DNA from 2 places in the Micromonospora sp. NPDC002411 genome. Region 1 is predicted to be linked to the other one. Evidence: riboswitches for the same ligand, from Rfam matches in the RefSeq annotation. Region 1 holds a riboswitch; the other holds the start of a gene.
The links. Region 1 has a riboswitch for cobalamin ahead of cobN (cobaltochelatase subunit CobN). Riboswitches for the same ligand answer to the same signal wherever they lie in the genome.
Positions count from the first base shown of each region.

Region 1 (16,000 bases):
GGTCCGCACGTCGTGCGGCATCGCCGAGTCACCCACGTACGCCTGCGGGGACGTGCCGGTAAGGTGACGGACCATCGCCACCATCCCGCCGTGGTACTGGAAGTAGTCGTCGGAGTCGACGATGTCGTGCTCGCGGGTGTCCTGGTTCTTCACCGCCACCGAGATCCGGGCGAAGGACCGTTCCATGTCGGCCCGCGCCTCCCGCCCGTCCAGGCCCCGGCCGTAGGCGTAGCCGCCCCACACCGCGTACACCTCGGCGAGGTCGGCGTCGCTGCGCCACGTCCGGGCGTCGATCAGCGGCAGCAGCCCGGCACCGTACGCCCCGGGCTTCGAGCCGAAGATTCGCGCGGTGGCCCGCCGCTCGTCGCCGTGCTCGGCGAGGTCGGCGGCGACGTGCGCCCGCAGGTAGTTCTCCTCGGCCGGCTCGTCCAGGGCGGCGACCCGCCGCACGGCGTCGTCGAGCAGCGCCACCACGTGCGGGAACGCGTCGCGGAAGAAGCCGGAGATGCGCACCGTGACGTCGACGCGGGGCCGGCCCAACTCGGCCGTGGGCACCACCTCGATGCCGGTGACCCGTCGGGACCTGTCGTCCCAGACCGGGCGGCAGCCCAGCAGCGCGAGCACCTCGGCGATGTCGTCGCCCTGGGTGCGCATGGCGCTGGTGCCCCACACTGTCAAACCCACCGAGCGGGGGTACGCGCCGGTGTCGGCGAGGTGCCGGGCCAGCAGGGAGTCGGCGAGGGCCACCCCGACGTCCCAGGCGTTGCGGCTGGGAATGGCCTTCGGGTCGACGGAGTAGAAGTTGCGGCCGGTGGGCAGCACGTTGACCAGGCCCCGGGTGGGTGAGCCGGACGGGCCGGGGGGCACGAACCGGCCGTCGAGCGCGCCGAGGGTGTTGGTCAGCTCGTCGGTGGTGCGGTCCAGCCGGGGTACCAGTTCGGTGGCGGCGAAGCGCAGCACCGCGGCGACGTCCGGGATCGGCTGCCCGGTCACCTCCGCGACCACCGTGTCGACGGTGTCGGCGTCCCAGCCGAGCGTCTCCATGCCGATGACCAGCCGCCGGGCGAGGGCCTCGATCAGGTCGACAGCGTCGGCGGCGGTGCCGGCCGGCCCGTCCACCACGTCGGTCAACGCGCTGGGCAGTGCCAGTCGTTGTCCCGGTGACGCGAGCAGTTCCTGTTCGTCGAGGCCGTACGCGACGGCGAGGGCCTGCCGCAGGCCGGGCAGGGCGTGTGCGCCACCCCAGATCTGCGGGGCGCGCAGCACCGCGAGGACCAGGTTGACCCGGGGCTCCCCGGTGGGCGCGTCGGCGAGGATGTGCAGGCCGTCGCGGATCTGCACGTCCTTGACCTCGCACAGGTACCCGTCGAGGTGCAGCACGAAGTCGTCGAAGTCGTCCGCGTCGGGCATCGCCTCGGCGTGCAGGTCGTGGTGCAGTTCGGCGGCGCGTACCAGGTCCCAGATCTGTGCCCGGACGGTGGGCACCTTGGCCGGGTCGAGGGCCTGCACGGTGGCGTACTCGTCGAGCAGTTGTTCCAGTTTGGCCAGGTCGCCGTAGGTCTCGGCGCGGGCCATCGGCGGCACCAGGTGGTCGATGACCACGGCGTGTGCCCGCCGCTTGGCCTGGGTGCCCTCGCCCGGGTCGTTGACGATGAACGGGTAGACCAGCGGCAGGTCACCGAGGACCGTGTCGGGCGCGCAGTCGGCGGCCAGACCGAGACCCTTGCCGGGCAACCACTCCAGGGTGCCGTGCTTGCCCAGGTGCACCACGGCGTCCGCGTCGAAGCCGCCGTCGGAGGCCGGCGTGGCCAACCAGCGGTACGCGGCCAGGTAGTGATGGCTGGGCGGCAGGTCCGGGTCGTGGTAGATGGCGATCGGGTTCTCCCCGAAGCCGCGGGGCGGCTGGATCAGCAGCACCACGTTGCCGAAGCGCAGACCGGCGAGCACGATGTCCCCGCCCTCGGTGTACAGCTCGCCGGGCGGCTCACCCCAGTGCTCCCGCATCCGCTCGCGCAGCTCGGCCGAGACCTGGTCGAACCACCGCCGGTACGTGTCCCCCGGTATCCGGGCCTCGGCGGCGGCCAACTGCTCCGGGGTGAGCCACTCCACGTCGTGCCCACCGGCGGCGATCAGCGCGTGGATCAGCGCGTCCCCGTCGGTGGGTGGCGGCGCGTCGCCCAGGTCGTAGCCGTCCTCGGCCAGTGCGGCGAGCAGCCGGACCGCCGAGACCGGGGTGTCCAGCCCGACGGCGTTGCCGACCCGGGAGTGCTTGGTGGGGTACGAGCTGAGCACCACGGCGACCCGCTTGTCGGGGTTGGGAAGGTACCGCAGCCGGGCGTGGCGCACCGCGATCCCGGCGACCCGGGCAGCGCGCTCGGGATCGGCGGCGTAGACCGAGAGCCCGTCGGAGTCGATCTGCTTGAACGAGAACGGCACGGTGATGATCCGGCCGTCGAACTCGGGGATGGCCACCTGCATCGCGGCGTCCAACGGGGACAGCCCGGCGTCGCTGTCGGCCCACTGCTTCCGGGTGCTGGTCAGGCAGAGCGCCTGGATGATCGGCACGTCCAGGGCGGCCAGGGCGCCGACGTCCCAGGCGTCCTCGTCGCCGCCCCCGGAGGCGTCCGCGGCGACCGCGCCTCCCGCCGCGAGGACGGTGACCAGCAGGGCGTCGCAGCGGGCGAAGAGCCCGAGCGGGCCGGATCCTGTGGTCAGCCCCCGCAGCGAGCCGCAGAAGATCGGCAGCGGGTTGCCGCCGGCCTCGCGGACCGCGTCCGCGAGCACGTCGACGAAGCCGGTGTTACCGGCGAGGGCGTGCGCCCGGTAGAAGACGATCCCGACGGTGGGCTGCTCGGGATTCGTGGGGTACTCACGGTGCACGCCGTACGCCGGGGTGGGTGTGGGCGGGTCGAACCCCTCGCCGGTGAGCAGCACCGTGTCGGAGAGGAACCGGGCCAGCTGCCCCAGGTTGTCCGGCCCGCCCTCGACCAGGTACGCGAGCGCCTGGGTGACGACCCCGGACGGCACTGTGGAAATGGCCATCAGCTCCGCGTCGGGCAGCGCCTCGCCGCCGAGCACGACAGTCGGCACGCCGGTGGCGAGCACCGCCGCGAGGCCCTCCGGCCAGGCCTGTCGACCGCCGAGCAGGCGTACGACGACGAGGTTCACGCCGTCGAGCAGGGCGGGCACCTCGTCGGCGGCGACCCGGGCGGGGTTGGCCAGCCGGTAGTCGGCGCCGCTGGCGCGGGCGGCCAGCAGGTCGGTGTCGGCGGTGGACAGCAGCAGGATGCGCACGGCGGGCTCCGGGGAGTGACGCCCCGGCCACCACGAGGGTGACCGCGACGATGCGGGTGGGTGCGGCGTCAGCCGGTACGACGGCGGGGCGGACGGCTCGCGGACGCGAGCGGCGGGGCCGGTCGGCGGCGGGCGGCGCTCAGCTCAACGGGGCGTGACCGGTCGCGGGCACTGTGCATCGCCCGCCGTGCGAGTCATGACGAAGTTCGTCGATGAATGAGACGCCGTGCGTCATCGGGTCCTCCTCGGGTGTCCACGCCCTGGGGTACGTCCCGACGGCCGAAGTATCCTGGCTTCCGGATCGACGCTCTCCCCCGGCCTTCCAACCGCAGACACACGGCCGTGACTCACGAGGGGGGATCGCTCCCCGGTGACAGTGGCGGGACCGCGTCGGAATCGCACCGACTTCCTTCACTGCCGTCAGGCCGCGAATGCTGCCACACCCCTCCGCTGCGGGTCAACGCCGCTCCGACCCGGCCAGGCGGCCGCCATCCATCGAGCTTCAGCGATCACTGCGACAGCGGAGGCGCGCTGTGGCAATGCCCCGGATGAATGCCCCACGCCCTTTGCTCTGCACACCTATGCGCACCGGGCACGGACCGTCACCGGTGCCTCCAGGTATGCAGAGCAAAGGATGGCCGGAACCTGCTCTGGCCTGCGCCGATCGTCCGGTGGGACGGTGCCGGGCGGCACCCTCACCTAGGATCGGAAAACGCCGCACCAGCGTCCACGATCAATCCCGGAGGTCGATCACCATGGTCGCCCCGCAGTTCCACCACCTGGCCGGCCGTGTCTGGATCTGTCCGGGCGATCCCGACCCGGAGGCCGTCCAGGCCGGCGTCGCCGTCGTCGTCGACGAGCGCGGCAGTGTGATGATCGACGCCGGGCAGAGCCCCGCGCACGCCCGCGAGATCCAGGTCGCGCTCGCCGCCGCCGGGCTACCGCAACCACGCTGGCTCGTCTACACCCACCACCACTGGGACCACGTCTGGGGAGCCTGCGCCTGGCCCGGTGTCGAGATCGTCGGGCACGAGACGGCCGTGCCGCTGCTGCGCGCCGAGGCCGCCCGGCCGTGGAGCCACCACTACCTGGACGAGCAGGTACGAACCAACCCTCGCCTCGGCCCGAGCTTCCGGGCGCGGGCACGGGCGGTGGACTCCTGGGAGGACTTCGCGGTCCTACCACCGACCCGGACCTTCACCGATGCCGACGAGTTGCCCGTCGGTGTGGCGCTACGGCACGTCGGTGGTGGGCACGCCCCGGATTCGACCGTCGTCCTGGTGCCCGACTCGGGTGTCATGGTGCTGGGCGACTGCTTCTACCCGCCGCCGGCCCATCTGCGCCGACCCGAGGACGGCCTCGACCTGGGCCTGGTCCGACGACTGCTCGACGACGACTACCACTGGTACGTCTCCAGCCACGCCGAGCCGATGACCGCTGAACAGGCCCGGTCAGCCGTCGAGGACGCCTGAGCAGGCGAGTCTCAGCGGGCGTGGCGTTCCGGGTGGGCGCGGTTCCACACCCGCATCCGTTCCGGGTAGCCGGTGCGGGCGGCCTCGTACAGCGGCACCGCGTGCTTGCGGGCGATCGTCCCCGCCGCCCGGGGCGTACCGGTGCGCCGGCGGATCCACTCACCGTCGTGGGCGATCGCCACCACAGTGGTGTCCGTCGCCGTGGTCTCCGGCTCCAGGTAGAACTCCACGCCCCGCCGGCTGGCGACGAACGCCTCCAGCGCCGCGAGGTCCTCGCGGGTCGCCTCCCGGTCCAGCTTCGTCGGGGTCGTCTCGGCACCCCGTGCCCGGCGATTGAACCAGCTCATGACCAGCCCCTCTCCTCGACACCTCTCCCAGTGCACCACCGAATCCTGGCAATACGCTGCACGCCGGGTGGGAGCAACCTGACCCGCGCCGGGTGGAACCCGCGACGCCCGCGCGGTGTCATGAGTGTGATCCGAACGGAGGCCTCCCCTGGACGACGACGCTCTCGTCACCCGCGCTCGGGCAGGTGACCTGGAGGCGTACGACCTCCTGGTCGCCCGGCACACCGCGTCCGCGTACCGGACGGCGGTGCTGCTCGGTGCGGGTTCGGACTCCGAGGACGTCACGCAGGAGGCGTTCGTGAAGGCGTACCGCAAGCTGTCCCGTTACCGGGGCGAGTCGTCCTTCCGCTCGTGGCTGCTCGCGATCGTCGCCAACGAGACCCGCAACCTGCACCGGTCCCGGGGCCGGCGGGACGGGCTCGTCCTGCGGGCGGCGGCGGCCGACCCGACGTCCGAGATCGCCGAGGACGGGGCGGTCGGCGCGGTCCTCGCCGGGGAGCGCCGGGAGGCGCTGGTCGGGGCCCTGCGGCAACTGCCGGTACGGGACCGCGAGGTGATCGTCTGTCGGTACTTCCTCGATCTCACCGAGGAGGAGACGGTGGCGGCACTGGGTTGGCCCCGGGGGACGGTGAAGTCGCGCACCTCCCGGGCGCTGGCGAAACTCCGCGGCCTTCTCGACCGGGAGGAGGTCCGGCATGGGTGACCTCGAACGGGAGTTGCGCGACCTGTCCGCCTGGTTGGAGACACCCGAGCCGCCCGACGTGACCGCCCGTGTCCGCGTACGACTCGACAGGCCCGTGCGCCGGTGGCGTCCGCTCGCCGCTGCGGCGCTGGTCGCCCTCCTGGTCGCGTTGGTGCCGCCGACGCGGGCCGCCGTCGCGGACGCCGTCGCCGGGCTGCTGCGCTTCGCCGGTGTCAGCATCGCCACCTCGTCCGCCCCGACGCCGGCCGCCGGCACCCCGTCGCCGTTGCCCGCGCAGCGGACCGCCGCCCTGGACGAGGCGCAGCGGGCGGTGCGGTTCCCGATCCGCCTACCGGCGTCGTTGGGTCCGCCCGAGCGGGTGCTGGTCGCCGACCCCGACCCTTCGGGCGTCTGCCGGGTGGCGACGCTGCTCTACGACGGGGGCGCGCTGCGCATCGACGCGTTCGACGGTCGCCTCAACCTGGCCTTCCACAAGGAGGTCACCCCGCCGGGGGCGGAGTGGACGCAGGTCGACGGTGACTTCGCCATCTGGGTCGACCGACCACACGTGTTGTCGTACGTGGACCGTGCGGGCGAGGTCCGCGAGGAGACCGCCCGACTGGCCGCCTCGACACTGATCTGGCAGGACGCCGACGTGAGCTACCGGCTCGAAGGTTCCCTCAGCAAGGCCGAGGCGATCGAGATCGCCAGGTCGCTGCGCTAGGAACCTGACCGGCCCGACCGGTGTCCTGACTGTGCGACGAGTCGACGCGCACTGGAGGGGTGAGATGGGTTCACGGGGACGATTGACGCTGGCGATGTCCGTGGTGCTGCTGGCGGGCTGCACGGCCACGAGCGACGGCGGGTCGGCGGCGCCGACGAGCGCCGCCGCCACCACGGCGAGCGCCTGCGCGGCGCGGGTCGAGACGGGACCTCTGCCCGACTGGGCGGACGCCGGTTTCAGCGGCGACGCTCGGGTCCCGCACGTCTTCGGGGCAAAGGGTGACATCGTGGCGGTGCTGTTCGCCCACCCGCTGCGGCAGCACCGCAAGGACGGGTCGAACAACAAGATCCTGTGGGTGGCCCAGGCCTCCACGACCTCGGCCGACCCGACGGCACCGGCCACTCTGGTGATCACCGCGACGCTGGACGGGACCGACACCACTGTCACCCGGGAGGTCGCCGGCGGACCAGGTCCGTCGATCATCGACGTGCCCCAGGCCGGTTGCTGGCGTCTGGACCTGCGCTGGTCCGCGCACACCGACACGATGCACCTGGTCTACGCGCCGTGAGCGCACGGCCGCCTAGGCTGCCGGGCGTGCTGAAGGACCCACGGGCGGCGGCGGCCCACGACAACGCCGAGTGGTGCGACATCGTCTGCGGCAGCCATGGGCTGACCGGCCGTACCGACGCCGACGCCTGGTCGGTCCCCCGCCGTTCGCCACCCTGGTACCCGGACGCGGTCACCCTGCGGCCGGGCATCGACGCCGAGGCCCTGCTCGCCCGGATCGACGTGGGGCCCGGCGCGTCGGTGAAGGACAGCTTCGCCGACCTCGACCTGTCCGGGTACGGCTTCCGGGTGCTCTTCGACGCGCAGTGGATCCACCGGCCACCGTTGGCACCACCTGTCGACACACCGCTGGCCCCGGTCACCACACCCGACCAGTTCGCGGCCTGGGCCGCTGCCCACGGCGGTGGGGACGTGTTCCGCCCCGCGCTCCTGACCGACCCACGGGTACAGGTGCTCGCCCGCCACGACGACCGGGGTGTGATCACCGGCGGTGCGGTGCTCAGCGGCGAGGGAGGCACCTACGGCGTCTCCAACCTGTTCGCCCAGAGCGACGATCCCCGGGAGATCTGGCAGGCGGTGTGCGCCACCGTGCCCGGAGCACCGCTTGTCGGCTACGAAACCACCCCGGACCTGACGCTGGCGCTCTCCACCGGCTTCACCACCACCGGCTCCCTCCGCGTCTGGCTGCACGCCTAGCACTCCGGCCACTGGCGCTGCGCACGGACAGCTATGCTCGACGGCATCGGCACCGATCCGGCCATCACCGGGGAGCCTCCGGAAGAACGGGCACGTCAACGCCCCAGTAGAACCGGACGTCGCGGCACGTCACGTCGCGAAATCGAGCGGCGCCCGCACCACCGGGGCGCAAGCGGGGTGGTACCGCGGAGTCCTGGCCATACGCCTGACGCTTCGTCCCCGCGTGGGCAGTGAGCTGATGCCCGCGTGAGCGGACGTGGAGTGTAGGGAGAACGTCGGTGCCGGACGGTCCATCGAAGTCGCCATTCGTGCCACTGCCCACCAGGATCGACCTTGGTGGGATGGACCGTGCGGTCATCGGGTGGTGGCAGGCCAACGACGTGTTCAACCGGAGCCTGGAGCAGACGGCCGACGGTCCGCCGTGGGTGTTCTACGAGGGGCCGCCGACCGCCAACGGCACGCCGGGCACCCACCACATCGAGGCGAGGGTGTTCAAGGACCTCTTCCCCCGCTACCGGACGATGCGCGGCTTCTCGGTGCCACGCCGCGCCGGGTGGGACTGCCACGGCCTGCCGGTCGAGCTCGCCGTGGAGAAGGAGCTGGGGCTGAGCGGCAAGCCCGACATCGAGAAGATGGGCGTCGCCGAGTTCAACGCCCTGTGCCGCACCTCGGTGCTGCGGCACGTGGACGAGTTCGTCGAGCTCAGCCAACGCATGGGTTACTGGATCGACCTGGAGCACCCGTACCAGACGATGTCCCCGGAGTACGTGGACAGTGTCTGGTGGTCACTGAAGCGGATCCACGACGGCGGGCGTCTGGTGGAGGACTTCCGGGTCGCGCCGTACTGCACCCGGGACGGCACGACTCTCTCCGACCACGAGGTGGCGCAGGGGTACGAGACGGTCACCGACCCGTCCGTGTATGTACGGTTTCCGTTACGCGAGGCGGTAGCCGGACACCGCGACGTCGAACTGCTGATCTGGACCACCACGCCGTGGACCCTGGTGTCCAACACCGCCGTCGCCGTCCACCCCACTGTGCCGTACGCCCTCGCCCGCACCGAGCGGGGCACGTTCGTCGTCGCCGAGCCGTTGGCCCGGCGGGTCCTCGGTGAGGAGGCGGAGATCCTGGCGACAGTGCCGGGATCGGCCCTGGAGGGGTTGCGATACGAGCGGCCGTTCGACCTGGTGGAGATCCCGGACGCGCACCGCGTGGTCCTCGCGGACTACGTCACGACCGAGGACGGCACCGGTCTGGTGCACCAGGCGCCAGCCTTCGGGGCGGACGACCTCGCCGTCTGCCGCGCCTACGGGTTGCCGCTGGTGAACCCGGTCGCCCCGAACGGGCGGTTCACCGACGACATCGACCTGGTCGGCGGGGTGTTCTTCAAGGACGCCGACGCGTTGCTCATCGACCGGCTCAAGGAGTCCGGTCGGTTGTTCCGGCACGAGCCGTTCGAGCACCCCTACCCGCACTGCTGGCGGTGCCACACCCCGCTGATGTACTACGCGCAGCCGTCCTGGTACATCCGGACCACCGAGGTACGCGACCAGCTGACCCGGGAGAACGAGAACACGAACTGGTTCCCGGAGCACATCAAACACGGCCGGTACGGCGACTGGCTGAAGAACAACATCGACTGGGCGGTGTCCCGCTCCCGCTACTGGGGCACACCGCTGCCGCTGTGGCGGTGCCCGGACGGCCACGTGACAGCTGTCGGTTCCCGTGCGGAGCTCGGTGAGCTGGCCGGCGCCGACCTGTCCGAGCTGGATCCGCACCGCCCGTACGTCGACGAGATCACCTTCGCGTGCCCGGACTGTGGCCGGACCGCCACCCGGGTCCCCGAGGTGATCGATGCCTGGTACGACTCCGGGGCGATGCCGTTCGCGTCGTTGGGCTACCCCCACGTACCGGGCAGCAAGGAGATCTTCGAGCGCAGCTATCCGGCCCAGTACATCTGCGAGGCGATCGACCAGACGCGGGGGTGGTTCTACACGCTGATGGCGGTGGGCACCCTGGTCTTCGACCGGTCCCCGTACGAGAACGTCGTCTGCCTCGGGCACATCCTGGCCGAGGACGGCCGCAAGATGAGCAAACACCTAGGCAACATCCTGCTGCCGATCCCGTTGATGGACACCCACGGCGCGGACGCGGTGCGCTGGTTCATGGCGTGCTCCGGCTCACCGTGGTCGCCGCGCCGGATCGGTCCCGGTCCGCTCGACGAGATCGTCCGCAAGGTGTTGATGACCTACTGGAACACCGCCGCGTTCTTCTCCCTCTACGCGGCGAACGCGACGTGGACGCCGCACCTGGCGCAGCCGGTCGCCCGACGACCGGTGCTGGACCGGTGGATCGTCGGCGAGGTCCACGCCCTCGCGGCCGCCGTCGACGAACGGATGCGGAACTACGACACGGCCCGCGCCGGCCGGCTGCTCGCCGACTTCATCGACGACCTGTCGAACTGGTACGTCCGGCGCTCGCGGCAGCGTTTCTGGGAGGGCGACCCCGACGCCCTCACCACCCTGTACGAGTGCCTCGACATCCTCACGCGGCTTCTCGCGCCGTTCATTCCCTTCATCACGGAGGAGGTGTGGCAGCAGGTCATCCGGCGCGGCGCCGCATCGGCACCGGAGTCGGTGCACCTGGCGACCTGGCCCACGCCCGACACCACGGTGATCAGCACGGAGTTGTCGGCGCAGGTCGCCACGGCGCGGGCGTTGGCCGAGGCGGGCCGGTCCGCCCGTAAGACGAGCAGCCTGCGGATCCGTCAGCCGTTGAGCCGGGCGCTCGTGGGACTACCGGCCGGCACGGTGCTCCCGCAGACGTTGCTGGACGACATCGGCGACGAGTTGAACGTCAAGATCCTCCAGCCGCTCGACTCTCAGAGCGGAGTCATCGACGTGCAGGTCAAGGCGAACTTCCGGACACTGGGTCGCCGGTTCGGCAACCGCACCCAGCAGGTCGCGAAGGCCGTCGCCGGCGTGTCAGCGCGGGAGCTGGTCGACGGTGTCCGGGCGAACGGGACGTACCCGCTGTCGGTCGACGGCGAACAGGTCGAGGTGGGTCTGGACGACATCCTGATCACGGAGGTGCCGCGCACCGGCTGGGTGGTGGAGTCCCAGCGCGGAGTGACCATCGCGCTGGACACCGCGATCACCCCGGAGTTGGCAGCCGAGGGCGTCGCACGCGACGTCGTCCGCATCGTCCAGCAGGCCCGCCGCGAGGCTGGTCTCGAGGTCTCCGACCGGATCACGGTGTCGATCGCCGCGCCCGCCGATGTCGCGGCGGCGATCTCCGCGCATCGGAAGCTCATCGCGCACGAGACCCTCGCGCTCAAGCTGACGGTCGCGGACGCGGTGTCGGAGGGCTTCGCCGGCACCGTGGGCGACGGTCAGGAGATCGTCGTGCACGTCGTGCGGGCCTAGGGGGTGTGGAGACGGGTCAGGTCATCGGGGGTCAGGCGTAGGGCTCCGGCGGCGATGTTCTGTTCCAGGTGGTGTGGGTCCGCGGTGCCGGGGATGGCCAGCACGTGTGGGCCCTGGTGCAGGGTCCACGCCAGGCGTACCTGGTGCCCGGTGACGCCATGCGCGCGGGCGACGGCCTCGACGGCCTCGCCCTGCGCGGCGCTCGCGCCCGCCTCCCGGCCGGTGCCGGCGAGCGCGAAGAACGGCACGAAGGCGATACCCCGTTCGCCGCAGAGCCGAACGACGTCGTCCTGCTCCCGGTAGGCGTCCACCCCGTAGTTGTTCTGTACGCAGACCACCGGCGCGATGCCCGCCACCTCGTCGAGCTGCTCGGGCCGGACGTTGGAGAGCCCGAGGTGCCGGATCAGCCCGGCGGCCCGCAGGTCGGCGAGCGCGCCGAACCGCTCGGTCAGCGGCACCTCGCCGGGCCCTCGGCCGAGGCGCAGGTTCACCACGTCGAGGTGGTCGCGGCCGAGCCGACGCAGGTTCTCCTCCACCTGGGCGCGCAACTGCGCCGGGGTGAACGCCTCGGTGAAGCCCGCCTCCCTGTCGTACCCGAAGCCGACCTTGGTGGTGATGACCAGGTCCTGGGGGTACGGGGCGAGCGCCGCGCGGATCAGCTCGGTGGCGTAGCGGGCCGGGCCGGTGCCGACTCGCAGGGTTCCGCCGGGCGAGACGTAGAACGCTGCCGTGTCGATGTGGTTGACGCCCAGCTCGACGGCGCGGCGCAGCAGCGCGACGGCCCGGGCCGGGTCGGGGTCGGCGGTGATCCGCATGGAGCCGAAGCCCATCCGGCGCACGGTGCGGTCGCCCAAAGTCCAGGTGCCCGCCGCTGCGGCGGTGATCTCGTCGGTTGGCATCCGGCGACCCTAACCAGCTCGGGTACGTGACGCAGTCGGCCACGCACCCGATACCGCTCGACGGCGGAGTGGGTTAGTTTTTAGTGGCGGACGAAACGGCGTGCGGCGGGCGCAGCACCGGCACCAGCAGCAGTGTCGGCAGCAGCAGCAGCGGCACCACCAGCAGGGCCCGCAGGGTGCCGACCTCGTCGCCGAGCAGCCCCAGCAGCGGAGGGCCACCGAGGAACGCTGTGTAGCCGATCACCGCGACCACGCTCACCCGCACCGCCGCGTGCGCCTCGTCGTCGGCGGCCGCGCTCATCCCGACCGGGAAGCCCAGCGACGCGCCGAGTCCCCACAGCGCGACGCCGACGACGGCCACCGGCCCGGAGCCGGCCAGCACGGCCAGGCCGGCGCCGACCACGGCGAGCCCGATGGTGCCGCTGAGCACCGGCACCCGACCCCACCGGTCCAGCGCGACGGTGCCGACGGTGCGTCCGACGGTCATGCCCACGACGAAGACCGCGAAGACGGCCGCGCCGGCGGCCTCGCTGAGGTCCCGTCCGTCGATGAACGCGACGGCCAGCCAGTCGTTGGCGGCTCCCTCGGTGAACGCCGCCACCAGCACAAACAGCCCGATGAGCAGGGTGCGCGGCTCCCGCCAGGCGGCGAGTTGCGCCCGACGGCGGGCGGCCGGGGTGGCGTCCGCCGGGTCGCCGGTGGAGTCGATGCCCTGGGGCAGGTACGTCCGGGCGGCGAGCACCGTACCGGCCAACACGACCACCGCCACCGCGACGAGGTGCGCGCCGACCGCTACGTCGAACCGGGCCGCCCCGGCGCCGAGTGCCGCTCCGGCCACCGAACCGAGACTCCACCCCGCGTGGAAACGAGGCATGATCGTGCGGCCGAGCCGACGCTCCACCGCCGCGCCCTCGACGTTCATCGCCACGTCACAGGCGCCGGAGCCGTAGCCGAAGGCGACGAGGCCCACGGCGACGACGGCGAACGACCCGGTCATCGTGGCACCCAGCCCCGCCACGGTCAGGCCGACCGCTACCACCCCGGTGGCCAGGGTGACGGTGCGGGCCGCACCGAGACGCTGGGCGAGCAGCCCGGCGGTGGGCATGGCGAGCAGCGCGCCGACGCTCATCGCGAGCAGCAGCAGCCCGAGCCGGCCGGCGGAGAGGTCCAACGCCTCGCGGACCGCCGGCACCCGGGAGAACCAGCTGCCGACGGCGAGCCCGTTGAGGGTGAAGGTGACCGCGACGCCGTTGCGGGCGAGCAGCACCGCTTTCGCGGACGGCGCGGTAGCCGGGGCTACGGGTCGACTGGTGGGGGCGCTCACGGGGTGGGTCCTCTTCCTCGGGGTGATCTCCTGGGACGATCGCACACCTGAGAGCGCTACCACCACAACCGGCAACCGCCCCTTACCGCTGATGTGTCCGCCGGGGCATGATGTGAGCAGGCGTTTGTCCGACCGGGCGGGCCTCGGCGGGGAGGCGACGATGACGACAGCGGCACACCGACCGGCAACTCTCGAGGACGTCGCGCGGGTCGCCGGGGTGTCCCGGTCCACCGCGTCGCGGGTGATCGCCGGCACGGGATTCGCCTCGCCGGCGGCCCGGGAACTGGTCGCGGCGGCTGTCGACCAGCTCGGCTACGTGCCCAACCCGGCTGCCCGGGCGCTGGTCCGCGGCGGCGGAGTGCGGATGGTCGTGGCGGTGCTGGGGGCCAGCGCGGCGGTGCTGGACGACCCGTACGTGCACCAGGTCGTCGGTTCGGCGGCCCGGGTGTGCACGCCCGCCGGTGTCGGTGTGGCGTTGCACTGGCTGCCGCTCGGTGACCCGGGCGGGCTGGCCCGGCTCGACGATCGCAGCGTGTGCGGGGTGATCCTGGTCAACACCACAGAGGAGTTGCTGGAGTCGGTGCCCCGGTCACTGCGGGGCCGGGTGGTCTCGATCGGCGTCGGCTCGGCGAGCGTGCCGTCGTTCGACGTGGACAACGTGGCCGGGTCCGAGGCGGTGCTGCGCCATCTGTACGCAACGGGTCGACGCCGCATCGCCATGGTGGCCGGCCCCCGGTGGTTGCCCTGCGCGCAGCGCCCCGTGGAGACGTACCGCCGGCTGATGCGTCAGGCCGGAATGCCGGAGCGGGTGCTGCCCGGGGACTTCACGGCGGCGTGCGGCCGGGCGGCGGCCGACGTGGCGCTTCGTCAGTGGCCGGACGTCGACGCGATCTACGCGATCAGCGACGACACCGCGCTCGGGGTGATCGCCGGCCTGCGCGACGCCGGGGTGCGGGTGCCCGGCGACGTCGCGGTGGCCGGTTTCGACGACATCCCACTGGCCGGGCTGACCGCCCCGGCGTTGACCACGGCGAGCCACCCGGTGGGGCGGATCGCCGCCGCCGCTGCCACCGCCCTGCTGGACGGACGTCCGGCCGCGCCGGTGACCCTCTTCCCGTCCGCCCTGGTGGCCCGGGCCAGCGCCTGACCGGCGAGTCGGTGGTGGGGCCGACGGCCCGATCAGACGGCGGGGAGGCCGAGGGCTTCGTCGACGCGGGCGAGGACGCTGGCGTCGTCCTCGGGGTTGACGCCGCGCAGCAGGTCGATGGCCGTGGCCCGGACCTGCCCGATGATCATCGCTAACGGGAGGGTCTGGGTGGCGCCGAAGAGCTGCCCAGCGGTGTGCACGGCGGCCAGCGCTGCCTCGTCGGCCCGCGCGGCATGCTGGTCGGCGTTGTCGTCCTGGCCGTTGAGGTCGGCGGCGAGGGCGGCGCCGGCGTTGCTGACCGCCTCGGCCAGCGACCGCAGGGCGACACCCAGCTCGGGCGGGACGGGGGTGTGCAGCCGGCTGAGTGTCACGCCGGCGCGGGCCAGCACCCGGACGTTGCGGACGGCGTAGTCGGTCTGCCGGATCGACTGGTCCACCGAGCGCAGCCGACCGATGTGGCGGCGTCGACGGACGTTGAGCCGTAGCGCCTCGCCGGCGGCGAGCACTCCGTCGCGCAACCCGTCCACGCGGGCGTCCATCCCCCGGGCCCGGGTCAACATGGTGACCGCGGCGTCCTCGTCGCGGCGGTCGAGGGCGTCCGCGATCCCGCCGAGTAGCCCGGCCAACTCGTCGAAGGTCCGCCGGACCTCGGCGACCAGCGGAGCCAGTGGGCGACGGGCGTCGACCAGCAGGCTGGCCGCGAGCGCGACCACGCCCCCGATGAGAGCGTCGACGAAGCGGAACGGCACCAACGTCCCGTCCGGTGGTGCGACCACCACCAGGTAGAGCGCGGAGACCGCGGCCTGCACCAGCGTCACGCCGGTGGCGCCGAAGGCCACCGCGAGCAGGACGGTGAGCAGGATGACGGTGAAGACCGTCCAGGTGCTGCCCGGGCCGAGCGCCTGCACCACCAGGTCCGCGACGAGCACCCCGGCAGCGACGCCGAGGACGACCTCGACGGCCCGACGGATGCGTTGACCCCGGGCCTGACCGAGGACGATCAGCGCGGCGGCCGGCGCGAAGAAGGGCTGCGGATGCCCGAGCAACCGGGTGGCCAGCAGCCAGGCCACCGTCGCCGCGACGGTGGCCTCCAGCACCGGCCGCCAGCCGTGCCGGAGCCGCCCGCCGGCCGTCCGCAAGCCGCTGAACCGCATGATCACCCAATCTCTCCTACCCGCGCCGACCGGCCCGCCGCACCCCGACCTGAACAGCACGTCGCCACCGAACGGCACGCTGCCGTCAACCCCCGGCGCACGCCATCACCGCCCGCCCGCACCACACCGCCCGCCCGCACCACGCCGCTCCCTCATGCCGCCCGCCCCCCTCATGCCGCCCGCCGGCCCCATGCCGCCCGCCCGCCTCATGCCGCCCGCTCCCCCTTTGGAGCTGATGCCACAAACGAATCGGCTCGTGCCGTGATCGC
Region 1 is NZ_JBSFBM010000117.1:453-16,452, reverse strand. Features, by position in the region: gene cobN (cobaltochelatase subunit CobN) at 1-3,294, opposite strand, end outside; cobalamin riboswitch at 3,555-3,731, opposite strand; gene ACWCO3_RS16110 (MBL fold metallo-hydrolase) at 4,050-4,766, shown strand; gene ACWCO3_RS16105 (hypothetical protein) at 4,778-5,113, opposite strand; gene ACWCO3_RS16100 (RNA polymerase sigma factor) at 5,361-5,816, shown strand; gene ACWCO3_RS16095 (hypothetical protein) at 5,809-6,519, shown strand; gene ACWCO3_RS16090 (hypothetical protein) at 6,584-7,087, shown strand; gene ACWCO3_RS16085 (hypothetical protein) at 7,114-7,782, shown strand; gene ileS (isoleucine--tRNA ligase) at 8,091-11,207, shown strand; gene ACWCO3_RS16075 (aldo/keto reductase) at 11,204-12,106, opposite strand; gene ACWCO3_RS16070 (MFS transporter) at 12,180-13,430, opposite strand; gene ACWCO3_RS16065 (LacI family DNA-binding transcriptional regulator) at 13,591-14,577, shown strand; gene ACWCO3_RS16060 (FUSC family protein) at 14,610-15,731, opposite strand.

Region 2 (9,192 bases), on a different contig from region 1:
ACGATCTCAATCCACCCGAGGCGCACTCAGTCGGAGGTGCCACCGTGCCCCACGGCCGGTGAGCCGGACGATCGCCAACGGCTCCACGTCCACCTGCCGGTACGTCGCCAACGGCAGGTCGAGGGCGTGCACGACCGCGACCCGGATCACCAGCGGGTGCGCGATCGCGGTGAGCCGCCGGTCGGCGCCGCGTTGCCCGTCCAACCAGGCACCGACCCGGTCCCGCACCCCAGCGACGGACTCGCCGCCGTGCGGTGCGGACTCCGGTTCGGACATCCACTCGTGCAGCGCCTGCGGCTGCTCGACGGCGATCTCCTCGACCGACCGTCCGGTCCAGTCGCCGTAGTCGCAGTCCGCCAACGCTGCCTCGATGGTGGGCAGCAGACCGAGTGCGTCGGCGGTATCGGTAGCCGCCGCGGCGGGACTGGACACGCAGGCGTCGTCGACGCCCAGGTGCCCACGTCCGGCCTGGGCCAGGGCGAGGGCGGCACGCAGGCCGCCCTCGTCCAGGCCGTCGTCCGATCCGCCGAAGCGGGCCCGACGCAGGGCAGTGGTGTGCGCGTGGGCGACCAGCCGGAGGCTGGTGGCGGTCACGTGCCCGGAAGTGCAGCGGCGGCCCGGCGACGCCGGTCGTGGTGCATCAGGGCCGCGAACAGCAGGCCGATCCCGGTCCAGAGCACCACCTGGGTGCCGAGCGAGGCCAGCCGGAAGTCCCACAGCAGCGTCGCGGGGAAGTCGGCGGGGACCTCCTGGAACGACGGAAGCACCACATAGGAGACCACGGTGACCAGCAGGAATCCGCCGACCGCCGCGGCGACGCGCTGCCACAGCGGTGCCTGCGCGCCGACCGATCGGTAGCCCAGCGAGCCCGCCCACACAGCAACCAGACCGAGCACCACCATCAGCAGGTAGGTGACGGTGCGTTGGTTGATGGTGGCCGGATCGCCGACCGCCGGCGGGTTCGCCGGGTACTTGAGGAACGGCACGACCACCGCGCCGAGCAGCGCCGCGCCGGCCAGCAGCAGGCCCGACCGTCCGTCGTCGTAGGTCCGCCGTCGGCGTGCCAGCAGGACGTACGCCGTGGCCAGCAGGCCACCCATCGCGGCACCGAACAGGCCGGTGGCCAGGAACAGGCCGCCGCGCTGGCCATTGCGGCTGACCAGGGCATCCTCGTGGTCGTGCGCACCGGCGACCGGCTCGGCATGCGCCGACGCCGCCTCCTCGATCGCGATGGCCGCGTCGACGTGCGGTTCGCCGGCGAGATAGGCGAACGTCCCGGCGAGCAGACCGGCGATCAGGCCGGCGAGCAGACCGCGGACGAGGACGGTGACGAACGGGGGAGCGGTGGCACCCGTCAGTGGCACGGAACACCCAGCAGGTGCCGGCCGTCGTGCATCAGCTCGTGCAGGTACATGCCACTGCGCGACACCGCGCCCTGGTCGAAGGCGACGAGGTAGGCCAGCAGCGCGAGCGCGGTGACGGTCGCCAACACCGTCCACAACAGACGCGTGGTGCCAGCGGGATTCACCAACGGCTGGCTGGACGTGGAACTGGACATGTGATCACGAACCTCCCCGGGGATGACGCGTCCCCATCGCAAGGCTGCGGACGACCGAGCGTCCTGGCTCGCGGTCCCTCTCGAAGTGGGGGAACCGCTCACAGTGGCGCGACCGCGCCGGAATCACACCGGCTTCCCTCGCGTCGCCGCAGATAGTGGGTCGACGGTATCGGTGCCGCCTCAGGCGGTCAACCCGGTCCGGGACAGCGACCCGCCGGCTCGCCGACGTGCGGGCACCGACGCATCGTCACTTCGGCCAGTCGACGGTATTCGTCCGGCCGGAGTGCTGGGGAGTTCCGGCTGGTACGCGCGTTCTGCGGCCTGCGCCTGCCCTGTTACCGCTAACATGGTCACCCTGCAAAATCTGTCGACGGCACCGGGCCTCGCCGGAGGTCCGACCAGTGGCGGAGCGGGGTGGGTGGACGTGAGCGCGCCGGGACGGGTCCGATGACGACCGGTGCGGCCGTGCGGCAGCCGGGGATCGTCGACGCGCACCATCACCTCTGGGTCCGAGCCCGGCACCCGCAGCCCTGGATCGACCCGCACACCATGGCCGCGATCGACGACGACTTCACCCCGGTCGACCTCGGCCCGGCGACCCGGGTCGCCGGAGTCACCCAGACCGTCGTCGTGCAGACCGTCGCGGCCCGGTCGGAGACGCCCGAGCTGTTGGGGATCGCGGCCGACGACCCCCTCATCGCCGGGGTCGTCGGGTGGGTCGACCTCACCGCCGGCGATGTCGTCGAGCGCCTGGAGCGACTTCGGGCGGCGCGGGGTGGCGAGCGGCTCGTCGGGATCCGTCATCTGGTCCAGTCCGAGCCCGACCCGGCATATCTCGACCGCCCCGACGTCCGGAGGGGTATCGCCGCGGTCGGTGCTGCCGGCCTCGCCTTCGACCTGCTCGTACGCCATCATCAGTTGCCGGCGGCCACCCGGCTGGTCCGCGACCTGCCCCAGGTCCGGTTCGTCCTGGACCACCTCGGTAAGCCGTCGCTCGGGGCCGGCGGCCTCGGCGACTGGCCCCGGGACCTGCGGGCGCTCGCCGCCGAACCCAACACGACGGCGAAGCTCTCCGGCCTGGTGACCGAGGTGAGCGGCAGTTCCTGGACGGTCGCGGACCTGCGGCCGGCCGTCGAGCACGCACTGGACGTGTTCGGGCCGGGCCGGCTGATGTTCGGCTCGGACTGGCCGGTGTGTCTGCTCGCCACCTCGTACACCCGCTGGGTCAGGGTGCTCGGCGACCTGCTGGATCCGCTGACCGACGACGAGCGCGCGGCGATCTGGCGACAGACAGCCAGCCGGGAGTACCGGCTCGCGGCGTCGTGACCCGCCGGAGGGCCGTCGGTTGACCGGCCGGGAGTTCGGTGGAGAAAGTGGTGCCCGCAAACGCCACCGGGCATAGCATGTTATCGATAACATGCTCGCGATGGTCCGCCGGATCGAGCCGGGGGCCACCCTAGGGTGCGGGGTGCGCATGGTCGTCGGGGCCGGGCCTGTCGATCCATTGTGGACTGTCGCTGGTCCAGCGTCCCCTGACGAACCGTCGGCGGATGGTGCCGCGCCGCTCGGCCGCAGTTGTGCCGATTTGATCAGACGTATGCGCGGGATGGCTCGGGTAACGATGTCAAAACATGGTTGTAAGACCTTGGCAACCCACGCGGGTGCATGGCATGGTAACGGCTGATCAAGGGAAACATCCGATCTATCGTCACGGTGCGGCAGGTCCACGCCAAGCCCTCTCCTCTGCGGGGAGGCTCGGTCGCTCATAGGTGCTCGGCACGACGGCGGGTCCTCCGTCGAGTGCCGGCCCCACGCATGGGGAGGTCAGGTCCGACGATGAGTACCGCCGAGGCATCCGCCGGCACGCAGCGCGGCGACATCGGTGACTGGCTCCGGGAACGGATCTCCCACGCCGTCTCCGAGTTCACCGCCGCCACCGCGTTGGTCGTCCTGTTCATCGCGTTGACCATCGCGAGTCCCTACTTCCTGACGGCTGACAACCTCTTCAACATCGGGGCGCAGACAGCGGTGATCGCCATCATCGCCACGGCGCAGACGATGGTCATCATCACGAAGGGCATCGACCTGTCCGTGGGGTCGGTGGCCGCACTCTCCGGTGTGCTGGGAGCGATGGTCGTCCGCGACCTCGGCTTCTCGCTCTGGGCGGCGACGGCGGTCGCGATCGGCGTCGGCGCGCTAGCCGGGCTGTTGAACGGCCTGCTGGTGACGGCAGCCCGGATTCCGCCGTTCATCGCGACGCTCGGAACGATGTCCGTCGGGCGCGGACTGGTCTTCATCATCACCGGCGCGGTCGGCGTCTACGGCCTGCCCCGGTCGTTCCAACTGCTCGGCAACGGGGAGATCATCGGCATCCCGTTCGCCGTCGTGATCACCGTCCTGGTCGCCGTCGGGGTCGCCTTCCTGCTCTCCCAGACCCGCTTCGGCCAGTACACCTACGCGATGGGCTCCAACCTGGAGGCCGCGCGTCGCTCCGGCATCCGGGTGGGCCGTCACCTGACCGGGGTGTACGTGCTGGCGGGTGTGCTGGTCGGCCTCGGCGGCATGATCGCTGCCTCCCGGGTCAACTCCGGCCAGCCCAACTACGGGATCTCGCTGGAGCTCGACGTCATCGCCGCCGCGGTCATCGGCGGCGCCAGCCTGTTCGGAGGCCAGGGTCGGATCGTCGGGACGATCATCGGCGCCTTCCTCATCGCCCTGGTGCGCAACGGGGCCGTCCTGCTCGACATCAGCATCCACTACCAGCAGGTGATCGTCGGCCTGATCATCTGGGCCGCCGTCTACTTCGACCAGTACCGCCGCCGGCGGCTGGAATCGCGGGGTTGACATGCCATTCCACGAGTCCGAACGAGGAAGGACACACACCATGGCACACACCACCACCAGTCGACCGGCGCGCACGCGTCTCCTTCGTGCACAGGCCATCCTGGCCGCGGTCGCGGCCACCGCCCTACTCAGCGCCTGCGGCGGAGTGGAGGTCCGGGACGGCGGCGACGGCGCGACGAAGGACGCGAGCGGGCCGTTGAAGCTCGCCGTCGTACCGAAGGCAGTCGGCGCCGACTACTGGAACACAGTGAAGGCGGGCGCGGAGTGCGCCGCGCAGCGCGCCGGGGACGTCACCGTCCAGTGGGACGGGGTGACCACCGAGACCGACGTCGAGGGCCAGGTCAACCTGATCCAGAACTTCGTCACCAAGAAGGTCGACGGCATCGTCTACGCGGCGACCGACTCCAGCGCGCTGGCGCCCGCCACCGACCAGGCGCTGGCCGCCAAGATCCCGGTCGCGATGATCGACTCCGGCACCAGCCCGCAGCCGTCGGGCGTCCCGCTCTTCGCCACCGACAACCGCGCGTCAGCGACCGAGGCGGCGAAGCTGCTCGCCAAGGAGCTGGGCCCCGGCAACCACGACGTGGCCCTGGTCGAGTTCCAGCCCGGATCACAGACCAACACCGAGCGGGTCGACGGCTTCAAGGCCGGCCTCGCCCAGTTCCCCAACCTGAAGCTGGTCGGTCAGCAGCCCAGCAAGAGCGACGTCAACGAGGCGCGGCGGGTCACCGAGAACATCCTCACCGCCAACCCCAACCTCAAGGGCATCTTCGCCGCCAACGAGCCGAGCGTGCTCGGCGCCGCCCAGGCCATCCAGGCGGCGGGCAAGTCGGGCAAGATCGTCATCATCGGTTGGGACGCCGCCCCGGACGAGGTCGCCGGGTTGCGCAGTGGTCAGATCTCGGCGCTGGTCGTGCAGAACCCGTTCAAGATGGGCTACTTCGGCGTCGACAAGATGGTCAAGCACCTCCGGGACAAGGCGCCACTCGCGTCTGCCGACACCGGCGTCACCTTCGTCACCAAGGAGAACATCGATTCGGCGGAGATCAAGGCGGTGCTCGAGCCCAGCTGCGCCAACCCTCCGGTGCAGTGATGGGAACGACTCCGGCGGCCACCGCCGACACCGACAACCTGCCGTCCGGCGGGGAACCGCCGGTCCTGGAAGCGCGCGGCATCGTCAAGCGGTTCGGACACGTCGAGGCGTTGCGGGGCGCCGACTTCACCGTCCACCGAGGTGAGGTCGTCGCGCTGATCGGCGACAACGGCGCCGGGAAGAGCACTCTGATCAAGACGCTTTCCGGCGTGCACCCACCGGACGAGGGCGAGATCCTCGTGGGCGGTCGCCCGGTGCAGTTCTCGACCCCGGTCGACGCCCGGCGGGCGGGGGTGGAGACCGTCTACCAGGATCTGGCCGTCGCCGACGACCTCAGCGTGGCTGCCAACCTGTATCTCGGGAGGGAGATCCTGCGCTCCGGACCGCTCGGTCGGCTGGGCTTGCTGGACAAGCGCGCCATGCGGCAGGGCGCGGCGGCGGCCCTGGACGAACTCGGTGTGCGGATCCCACGGGTCACCACCCCGATCGCCATGTTGTCCGGTGGGCAACGGCAGTGCGTCGCGGTGGCCCGCGCCATCATCTGGGCCACCAACGTGGTCATCCTCGACGAACCCACCGCGGCGCTCGGCGTGGTCCAGACCGGGCGGGTTCTCGACGTCGTCCGACGCGCCCGCGACGCCGGCATGTCGGTGGTGCTGGTGAGCCACAACATGCCGCAGGTGCTCGACATCGCCGACCGGGTCGAGGTGCTGCGCCTCGGCCGCCGCGCGGCCCAACTCCGCGCCGACGAGGTCACCACCGACGACCTGGTGGCGGCGATGACCGGGAGCACCAGCACGGACCGGGACGAGCGGTGACGGCGAACGTCCTGGCCGACGGCGACGGCTGGCGCGGCCGATGACAGGCCCCCTCGGTCGGCGGACCACAGTGGATGCCGCTCGCCCACGGGTGCGGTTCAGCCCACTGGGATTCGGTGCCTCGCAGGGCGGCAATCTCTATCGAAGGACGTCGGACGAGGCGTTCGCCGCCGCGGTGGACACCGCGTGGGCTGGGGGTGTCCGATACTTCGACACCGCGCCGCACTACGGGCTCGGCCTGTCCGAACGGCGTCTGGGTGCCGCCCTCCGCTCCCGACCCCGTGCCGAGTACGTGGTGTCCACCAAGGTCGGCCGGCTGCTCGTGCCGTCGCCGGAGACCGCGCACCTGCGTGACCCGGAGGGGTTCGACGTGCCCGCCGATCACCGACGGGTCTGGGACTTCAGCCGGGACGGCGTACACCGCTCGGTGGAGGCGAGCCTTCGACGCACCGGCCTGGACCGGATCGACGTGGTGTACCTGCACGACCCGGACGACCACTGGGAGCAGGCCGCGTACGAGGCGGTGCCAGCGTTGGTGGAGCTGCGCGAACAGGGCGTGATCGGCGCGATCGGCGCGGGGATGAACCAGTCCGCGATGCTGGCCCGTTTCGTGACGGAGACCGACGTTGACGTGGTGATGTGCGCCGGCCGGTACACGCTGCTGGAGCAGGGCGCGTTGACCGACCTGTTACCCGCCGCGCAGGCCCGCCGCGTCGGTGTGGTGATCGCCGGGGTCTACAACTCCGGGCTGCTGGCCCGGGACCTGCCGCCGAGCGACGCCGCCTACAACTACCAGCGGGCGCCGGTGGAGGTGGTCGGTCAGGCCCGGCGGATAGCGCGGGTCTGTCAGACGTACGGCGTCACGCTGCCCCAGGCGGCGTTGGCGTTCGTCCGTCGGCACCCGGCCGTGGTCTCGACAGTGGTCGGTGTGCGTGACGCGGTCCAGGTGACCGAGACCCTGCGCCGATTCGACACCGACGTCCCGGACCAGCTCTGGGCGGCGCTGTACGAGGCGGGGCTGCTCGACGTGCAGCAGTAGCGTCAGCGGTCAGGGTCGCGTCGTCTCGGTGCTGGTCGGGTCGGCGTCGTCGGGCAACCCGTGCAACGACTCCTCCACACCGATCAGGTGGTTGGCCATCCGGGTGCGGGCCCGCTCCGGGTCACGCGCCACGAGGGCCTTCAGGATCGCCACGTGTTCGTCATGGGTACGTCGGTCCGCGCCCTCCTCGTGCAGGCTCCGCCAGAGCCGCCCGCGGATGGTGCGACCGGCGAACGCCTCGATGAGCCCGACGAGCACCGGGTTGTCGGCGTGCACGGCGATGATCCGGTGGAAGGCGATGTCGATCTCGAGGATGCGTTCGTGGTCCTGCGGTGACTGGCCGACCATCCGGGCTGCCTCGTCGAGGAGTTCCCCGGCCTGGGCGAGGGCCTCGTCCGTGATCCTGGTCGCGGCCAGCTGGGCTGCCTCGCACTCCAGTAGCCGCCGGACGGTGTGGATGTGCCGCGGGTCGCCCTGACCCTGGAAGTCGACCACGAAGCCCATCGGGGCCAGCAGTTGCGGCGCGTCGAGGTTGGTGACGTACGTGCCGTCACCCTGGCGGATGTTGACGATGCCGAGGATCGACAGGGCCGACATCCCCTCGCGCAGCGAGCCGCGCGAGACGCCGAGCGACTCGGCGAGGTCCTTCTCGATCGGCAGGCGGTCCCCGGGCTTGAACTTCCCGTCCAGGATCATCCGCTTGATGCCGTTCACCACTTCGTCAGTGCGTGACATGGTCCCCCTAGCGGCCAGCGGATGTGGCCGTCCCACCCGCGATCACGTACGGCTCCGGAGATGACACGGTAGTCGGGTCCGCCGCCGCCCAGTAGTGGCCGTCGGGAAAGCGGTAGAGCGCGATCGACTCGGGGCGCATCCGGGTGGAGTAGCCGGGCTGGTCGGGCAGGACGTAGCCGCTGCCCGAGCCGGTGTCACGGATGACGCACGGGTCGGTGAAGTGCTCGTGCAGGTGGTCGACGAACTCGGTGACGCGGTTGGTGAGATCTCCCGAGACCGCGACGTAGTCGAGCACCGACACGTGTTGGACCATCTCGCACAGCCCGACGCCGCCGGCGTGCGGGCAGACCGGTACGTCGAACTTCGCGGCGAGGAGCAGCACGGCGACGATCTCGTTGATGCTGGCCAGCCGGCCGGTGTCCAACTGGCAGAAGTCGATGGCCCCGGCCTGGAACAGCTGCTTGAACATCACCCGGTTGTGACAGTGCTCGCCGGTGGCGACGCCGATCGGGGCGACGGCCCGGCGGACGGCCGCGTGGCCCAGGATGTCGTCGGGGCTGGTCGGCTCCTCGATCCACAGCGGCGTGAACCGGGCGAGGGCGGTGACCCACTCGATGGCCTGGCCGACGTCCCACACCTGGTTGGCGTCGATCATCAGGTTGCGGTCCGGGCCCAGGATCTCCCGGGCGATCGCGCAGCGGCGGATGTCGTCGTCGAGGTTGGCGCCCACCTTGAGCTTGACGTAGCCGTAGCCGCTGTCGACGGCTTCCTGGCACAGCCGGCGCAGCTTGTCGTCGCCGTAGCCGAGCCAGCCGGCCGAGGTGGTGTAGGCGGGGTAGCCGGTCCGGTGGAGCTCGGCGAGGCGGTCGGCCTTCGTGCTCTCCTTGGCCCGCAGGATGGCCAGTGCCTCGTCCCGGGTCAGCGCGTCGGACAGGTAGCGCAGGTCCGCGATGTCGACGAGTTGTTCGGGGGACATGTCCACCAGTAGCCGCCACAGCGGCTTGTCGGCGAGCCGGGCCACCAGGTCCCACGAGGCGTTCAGCACGGCCGCGAGCGACAGGTGGACGACGCCCTTCTCGGGCCCGAGCCACCGCAGCTGCGAGTC
Region 2 is NZ_JBSFBM010000244.1:109-9,300, forward strand. Features, by position in the region: gene ACWCO3_RS24785 (histidine phosphatase family protein) at 7-594, opposite strand; gene ACWCO3_RS24790 (CbtA family protein) at 591-1,364, opposite strand; gene ACWCO3_RS24795 (CbtB domain-containing protein) at 1,355-1,558, opposite strand; cobalamin riboswitch at 1,593-1,747, opposite strand; gene ACWCO3_RS24800 (amidohydrolase family protein) at 2,006-2,884, shown strand; gene ACWCO3_RS24805 (ABC transporter permease) at 3,395-4,402, shown strand; gene ACWCO3_RS24810 (ABC transporter substrate-binding protein) at 4,443-5,495, shown strand; gene ACWCO3_RS24815 (ATP-binding cassette domain-containing protein) at 5,495-6,313, shown strand; gene ACWCO3_RS24820 (aldo/keto reductase) at 6,354-7,352, shown strand; gene ACWCO3_RS24825 (FadR/GntR family transcriptional regulator) at 7,362-8,087, opposite strand; gene ACWCO3_RS24830 (enolase C-terminal domain-like protein) at 8,095-9,192, opposite strand, start outside.
Region 2: it holds a riboswitch for cobalamin, as region 1 does, so the genes downstream of both, ACWCO3_RS24795 (CbtB domain-containing protein) here and cobN (cobaltochelatase subunit CobN) in region 1, are expected to answer to the same signal.